One region of the Lysinibacillus sp. FSL H8-0500 genome, then DNA from elsewhere that is predicted to be linked to it. Evidence: a T-box and tRNA genes for the amino acid it is inferred to sense, from the RefSeq annotation. Region 1 holds a T-box; the other holds one or more tRNA genes.
What was found. A T-box is a leader RNA that pairs with one kind of tRNA and senses whether it is charged. The one in region 1 lies ahead of serS (serine--tRNA ligase), so its partner is inferred to be a tRNA-Ser.
Positions count from the first base shown of each region.

Region 2: it encodes a tRNA-Ser, which carries the amino acid that the T-box ahead of serS (serine--tRNA ligase) is inferred to sense. The anticodon was not compared.

Region 1 covers NZ_CP150292.1:31,156-34,550, reverse strand. Annotated here, with positions in the region: gene tadA (tRNA adenosine(34) deaminase TadA) at 10-537, shown strand; gene serS (serine--tRNA ligase) at 686-1,966, opposite strand; T-box leader at 2,023-2,237, opposite strand; gene pdxT (pyridoxal 5'-phosphate synthase glutaminase subunit PdxT) at 2,287-2,850, opposite strand; gene pdxS (pyridoxal 5'-phosphate synthase lyase subunit PdxS) at 2,852-3,395, opposite strand, start outside.
Region 2 covers NZ_CP150292.1:3,603,447-3,606,841, forward strand. Annotated here, with positions in the region: gene MHB44_RS17065 (trypsin-like peptidase domain-containing protein) at 1-291, shown strand, start outside; gene MHB44_RS17070 (class I SAM-dependent methyltransferase) at 1,007-1,618, shown strand; tRNA gene MHB44_RS17075 (tRNA-Glu) at 1,860-1,931, opposite strand; tRNA gene MHB44_RS17080 (tRNA-Ser) at 1,934-2,024, opposite strand; tRNA gene MHB44_RS17085 (tRNA-Asn) at 2,035-2,111, opposite strand; tRNA gene MHB44_RS17090 (tRNA-Ile) at 2,116-2,192, opposite strand; tRNA gene MHB44_RS17095 (tRNA-Gly) at 2,194-2,267, opposite strand; tRNA gene MHB44_RS17100 (tRNA-Phe) at 2,273-2,348, opposite strand; tRNA gene MHB44_RS17105 (tRNA-Asp) at 2,364-2,439, opposite strand; tRNA gene MHB44_RS17110 (tRNA-Met) at 2,465-2,539, opposite strand; tRNA gene MHB44_RS17115 (tRNA-Ser) at 2,593-2,685, opposite strand; tRNA gene MHB44_RS17120 (tRNA-Ile) at 2,701-2,777, opposite strand; tRNA gene MHB44_RS17125 (tRNA-Met) at 2,785-2,858, opposite strand; tRNA gene MHB44_RS17130 (tRNA-Ala) at 2,887-2,962, opposite strand; tRNA gene MHB44_RS17135 (tRNA-Pro) at 2,978-3,054, opposite strand; tRNA gene MHB44_RS17140 (tRNA-Arg) at 3,064-3,140, opposite strand; tRNA gene MHB44_RS17145 (tRNA-Leu) at 3,149-3,237, opposite strand; tRNA gene MHB44_RS17150 (tRNA-Gly) at 3,243-3,317, opposite strand; tRNA gene MHB44_RS17155 (tRNA-Leu) at 3,353-3,395, opposite strand, start outside.

The DNA.
Region 1 (3,395 bases):
GCGATGAGTATGACGATAGATCAGCAATTTATGCAAGAAGCCTTAATAGAGGCTAAAAAAGCAGAGGCTCTTGGAGAAGTACCGATTGGCGCTGTTGTTGTTTATAATGGCGAAATTATTGCACGTGCCTATAATTTACGGGAAACTTCACAAAATGCTACAACTCACGCAGAATTAATAGCCATTCAAGAAGCCTGTAAAAAAGTAGGAAGCTGGCGTTTAGAGAATACAACACTTTATGTGACACTTGAACCTTGTCCAATGTGTGCTGGTGCTATTCTACAATCTCGTATTCCTCGTGTTGTCTATGGAGCAAGAGATCCTAAAGCTGGCTGTGTAGATTCTTTATATCGTTTATTAAATGACGCTCGCTTCAATCATGAATGTGAGGTAACAGAAGGAATTTTAGCAGCAGAATGTGGGCAAATTTTAACGGATTTTTTTAAGGCTTTACGAGAGCGTAAAAAAGCTGAGAAAAAGGCAAGAACGGCTTTAACAATTACAGAAGCCGCATCCAACTGTACAAATTGGAAGTAAGACAAAAGCTATTTTAGATTTTCCTTAAGCAAGGTATCTAAAATAGCTTTTGTTGTTTATTTTGGTGTGATTATTTCTTTGCCACCGAATTACTATACTTCCTTAGGTTGCATCTGCCGCTTCTCTTTCAGTGCAGAGCCGACCTTGTTTAGTTTGGCGCAATTATTTCCTTGCCACCCATATATGGTCTTAGTACCTCTGGGATTACTACGCTTCCGTCGGCTTGCTGGTAGTTTTCTAAGATGGCTGCTACTGTACGGCCAAGGGCAAGACCTGAGCCGTTTAATGTATGCACATATTCTGGCTTTGCATTTGGCTCACGACGGAAGCGGATATTTGCTCGACGTGCTTGGAAGTCCTCAAAGTTAGAGCATGAAGAAATTTCACGGTACATATTTTGAGCCGGAATCCAAACCTCTAAGTCGTATTTCTTCGCTGCTGTAAAACCTAAATCTGCTGTACACATTTTTAATTTACGGTAAGGTAATCCAAGTAATTGTAATACTTTTTCAGCATGGTTTGTTAAAAGCTCTAGCTGCTCGTATGATTCCTCTGGCTTTACAAAACGAACTAATTCTACTTTGTTGAATTGGTGCTGACGAATTAAGCCACGTGTATCACGCCCTGCAGAACCTGCCTCTGAACGGAAGCATGCACTATATGCTACAAAGCCTTTTGGTAATGCTTCATTTGGTAAAATTTCATCACGATAGAAGTTCGTAACTGGTACCTCTGCTGTTGGAATCATAAAATAATCTATTTCCTCTAGCTTAAAGACATCTTCCTCAAATTTTGGAAGCTGGCCAGTACCTGTTAAGCTATCGCGATTGACAATGACAGGTGGTAGCATTTCCTCATAGCCATGCTCCTCTGCGTGTAAATCCATCATAAATGTCATTAATGCACGTTCTAAACGAGCGCCAAGACCACGATAGAATAAGAAACGACTACCCGTTACTTTCGCACCGCGTTCAAAATCAACAATATTTAAATCCGTTGCAAGATCCCAGTGTGCTTTTATGTCAAAATCAAAAGTGGGCACTTCACCCCATGTATACTCCTCAACATTGTCATCCTCTGTTGCGCCTACTGGCACAGATTCATGTGGTATATTTGGTAAACGCATCATCATATCTTTAAAGCGGTCTTCTACCTCATTTAATTGGCTATCTAGTGCTTTAATTTCATCACCAACTTGACGCATACGAGCAATAACTTCATCCGCATTTTCCTTATTGCGCTTCATTATAGAAATTTGCTCAGATACTTTGTTACGTTCCGCCTTAAGCTCTTCCGTTTTAGCAATTAACGCACGACGCTTTGCATCTAACTCCTCAAAGTCATCCAGGTTTCCTAAATCCTCATTACGTGTTAATAGCATTTCTTTAATTTCCGCGAAATTATCGCGCACACGTTTAATATCTAACATAATTCATACCTCCAGTAAATGATTGAAATTAGAACACAAAAAAGCCCCCATCCCCTAAAAGGGACGAGAGCTACCCGCGTTGCCACCCTAATTGACTAGGCATATGCCTAATCCGCTTATTTCATAACGGCATTTCAGCCGGCTACAGCCTACTTATTGACTTCGACTGTGCAACTCCAGGACGGATTCACAAGTGCTTTTATCAGCTTCCACCAGCCGCTGACTCTCTAAAAAAAACGTGCTTGTTACTACTTCCTATCATCGTGTTCAGTTATTTAAAATTTAACCATACTGTACTATATGAAAACAGATTTTGCAAGTCATACTATAGATACTACAAAATATTCGAGAATACGTGTGTCTGCTGTTAATTCGGGGTGGAACGAACAGCCTAATAAATGTCCATCCTGTGCTAAGATAATTCTTCCTTCATGCTGAGCAAGAACCTCAACATCTTGCCCCACTGCTTCAATATGAGGTGCACGTATAAATACTGCTGGAATTGCATTACCTATTTTAGGAATATCCACCTTTATTTCAAAGCTATCCACCTGACGACCATATGAGTTTCTTGCTACTGTCACATTCATAACAGCTAAGTGTGGTTTATCACCTACTAAATTATTCGCTAATAAAATTAATCCTGCACATGTTCCAAACATTGGTAAGCCTTGCTGTGCGAGATTTTGTATTGGCTCCAATAGCTCAAAGCGATCCAGCAATTTGCGCATCGTTGTACTTTCTCCGCCGGGCAATATAAGACCATCAATTTTCATTAAATCCTGTCTATGCTTTACTAAAACAGCTTCACAGCCAAGCGCTTCTAACATTTGAACATGCTCACGCACCGCTCCCTGTAACGCTAAAACGCCAATTCGTTTCATGCTACCAGCCTCGCTCCTGCATACGTTCGTTTTGCCCTAGCTGTGCAATGTCAATGCCCTTCATAGGTACACCAAGCTCTTTTGATATGTCAGCAATTAACTTATAATTTTTGTAATGTGTTGTTGCCTCTACAATCGCACGCGCGAATTTTTCAGGATTGTCGGATTTGAAAATACCTGAGCCAACGAATACGCCATCAGCCCCAAGCTCCATCATTAATGCAGCATCGGCAGGCGTAGCAACACCACCTGCTGCAAAGTTAACTACTGGTAATCGACCAAGACGTTTAATCTCTCTTAATAACTCAAAAGGCGCTCCCAGTGATTTTGCCTCTGTCATTAACTCATCCTCTGTCATACCTACTACCTTACGTACCTGAGCATTTACTTTGCGAATATGTCGAACTGCCTCAACAATATTCCCTGTTCCTGGTTCGCCCTTTGTTCGTAGCATCGCTGCACCTTCCCCGATACGTCGAGTTGCTTCTCCTAAATCACGACAGCCACAAACAAAGGGTACTGTGTAATCACTTTTTAATAAATGA
Region 2 (3,395 bases), 1.3 Mb from region 1:
GAAGGCGATTTTTACTGGATCGCTGATATGCTTACACCTGGAAGCTCCGCCTATCAAGAATTAGAAAAATATATGAATGAAATTGCCTTCCAAGGCCATTATTTCTATTTTACAGGCAATGAAGTGCTAGATGTTCAATATTCAAATGGTCAATACTATGTCGACATGAATGAAACGTTTGATTTCTATGATGCACAAGGCCACTATCAATTCTATGATCGCTATAAGACTTATACGGTGATTACAGATGATTATGGCGCTTATAAAATTGCAAATATTAAAATTCACTAGTTTTTGATGCTATATTGTTTTGTATGAGATGTTATCGGTTGTAAACTTATTTATTATCCATCCGTCATTATGTGAGTCCGTCTAGCTATAAAATAGATGAACATATAGTTTATAAATCTTATATGCAACAATCCACTAGCTAAAATAGATGAACACTCGTAGAAATGAAGGAAAGCCGGCCATTCTCTGGAATCATGTAGAATCCGTATGAAAAACAGCTAGTGTCATCCTCTTATACGGAACAGTTTATCTAAAGAGAATTAGTAAGTCACTATGAAAATTTCTATGATTGACTAAAATGAAGAAGATTTATAGGAGACATGTGATTGCCTTGAATGTAAGTAAATTATTCTTTTATGAAGTCGACTGCATGCCATTTTACATGTATTATTTCTAAAAGTAGTACAGCTTATTACGCCAATTTTTAAATGTCGTGGAGCCTTAAGCGTCAAAACAGCATAATATTCAAAGTAGTCAGAAATGAAACTTTTCAGAATAGTAGATACCCATTAAAGATATTTTAATTGGAAATATTTTTAAATATTTTTCGTAAATATATTTAATTTTAAGCAAAATTAACATATTATATAAGGATTATAACCTAAGGAGGTAGTTTTATATGGCAAATACCCATTGGCAATAGAGAGAGATTAGTCTTCATTATTTAGATGAAGTAAGAGGGGCTATACCTTTTGGGGCAGTCCAAGCACAACTAATGCTGCAAATAGTAGATCATTTTAATGCAGACCCAAAAAAAATTATGGATTTAGGATGTGGAAATGGATTTTTAGCGGAAATATTACTTAAATCTTATCCAGAAGCTATCGCTATATTGATAGATCATTCAGAACCAATGATTGAAAATGCAAGAATAAATATGAAGGATTATAGCGAAAGATGTGAAATTATTAACGGAGATTTTAGTGAAAGCCTTACGAAATATGCTGATAGAGCAACAGTAGATTGTATCGTTTCCGGTTATGCTATACACCACCTTCCTAATGAACAGAAAAGATTATTATATAGCGAAATATTTGATTTATTAGCACCAGGAGGCATATTTATTAATATTGAACACGTTGCTTCTGCTACACCTAAAATAGAAAAATTACATGATAAATTTTTTATTGACCACCTAGCACCACATAATAATAAAGATAGGTCCACTGTATCTATCGAATACTATAATCGCTCAGATAAAATGGATAATATACTAGAAAGAGTAGATATTCAATTAAAGTGGTTGGAGGAAATTGGTTTTAATCATGTAGATTGTTATTTTAAATGGATGGAGTTAGCTGTATTTGGGGGAGTTAAGCAACAATAATATTCTATTCTAGTAAGTCAAATTTTGGTGTCATTCAGATACCCGTTTCTGAAATACATAACACATATGTTTACAGTTTGTGCGATTGTAATAGAGCACCATTGGTTTGATCATGCTATCCAGCGATTAATCAGGGCTTTCCGTCAGTTTCATGCGTCGATCCGTTTATCAGGTGCGACTCTCTCTATCTTTTGAACAGAAAAAAGTGCAATAGATGACTGTTCATCTACTGCACTTTGTATGACCCGTACGGGATTCGAACCCGTGTTACCGCCGTGAAAGGGCGGTGTCTTAACCACTTGACCAACGGGCCCATGGCGGAGAAGGAGGGATTTGAACCCTCGCGCCGGTTACCCGACCTACACCCTTAGCAGGGGCGCCTCTTCAGCCTCTTGAGTACTTCCCCATATAAAAAATGGCTCCGAAGGCAGGACTCGAACCTGCGACAACCTGATTAACAGTCAGGTGCTACTACCAACTGAGCTACTTCGGAATAATGGTGGGCCTAAATGGACTCGAACCATCGACCTCACGCTTATCAGGCGTGCGCTCTAACCAGCTGAGCTATAGGCCCTTGGAGCGGGTGATGGGAATCGAACCCACGACATCAGCTTGGAAGGCTGAGGTTTTACCATTAAACTACACCCGCATAAATGGTGGGTCAGGACGGAATCGAACCGCCGACACTTAGAGCTTCAATCTAATGCTCTACCAACTGAGCTACTGACCCATATTCTAAAATAAATGGCGGTCCCGACCGGGATCGAACCGGCGATCTCCTGCGTGACAGGCAGGCATGTTAACCGCTACACCACGGGACCTTTTGGTTACTTTCGCATAGAAAATTGGTTGCGGGGGCCGGATTTGAACCAACGACCTTCGGGTTATGAGCCCGACGAGCTACCACTGCTCCACCCCGCGATAATCATATGTTGTTTCGAGTTTTTCAAGCACCATTTATAAAGACATAAAACTGGAGGAGGTAGAGGGATTCGAACCCCCGCGCGGTCTTACCCGCCTGTCGGTTTTCAAGACCGATCCCTTCAGCCAGACTTGGGTATACCTCCGTTACAATATATAAATGGTGGACCTTGCAGGACTCGAACCTGCGACCGGACGGTTATGAGCCGTCTGCTCTAACCAACTGAGCTAAAGGTCCTTTAAGATGGCGGCAGAGGGGATCGAACCCCCGACCTTACGGGTATGAACCGTACGCTCTAGCCAGCTGAGCTACGCCGCCAGGATCTTTATACTGGTTAATTTACTTATGGTGGAGCCTAGCGGGATCGAACCGCTGACCTCCTGCGTGCAAGGCAGGCGCTCTCCCAGCTGAGCTAAGGCCCCATAATTTTTAGGAAATGGTCGGGAAGACAGGATTCGAACCTGCGACCCCTTGGTCCCAAACCAAGTGCTCTACCAAGCTGAGCTACTTCCCGTTGTTCTTTTGGCGCGCCCGACAGGAGTCGAACCCATAACCTTCTGATCCGTAGTCAGACGCTCTATCCAATTGAGCTACGGGCGCATTTTAAATGGTGCCGAGGACCGGAATCGAACCGGTACGGTAGTCACCTACCGCAGGATTTTAAGTCCTGTGCGTCTGCCAGTTCCGCCACCCCGGCACATTTGGAGCGGAAGACGAGGTTCGAACTCGCGACCCCCACCTTGGCAAGGTGGTGTTCTACCACTGAACTACTTCCGCATGTGCATACGTTTTTTATCTGGCAATGAAAATAATGGTGCGGGTGAAGGGAGTCGAACCCCCACGCCTTGCGGCGCT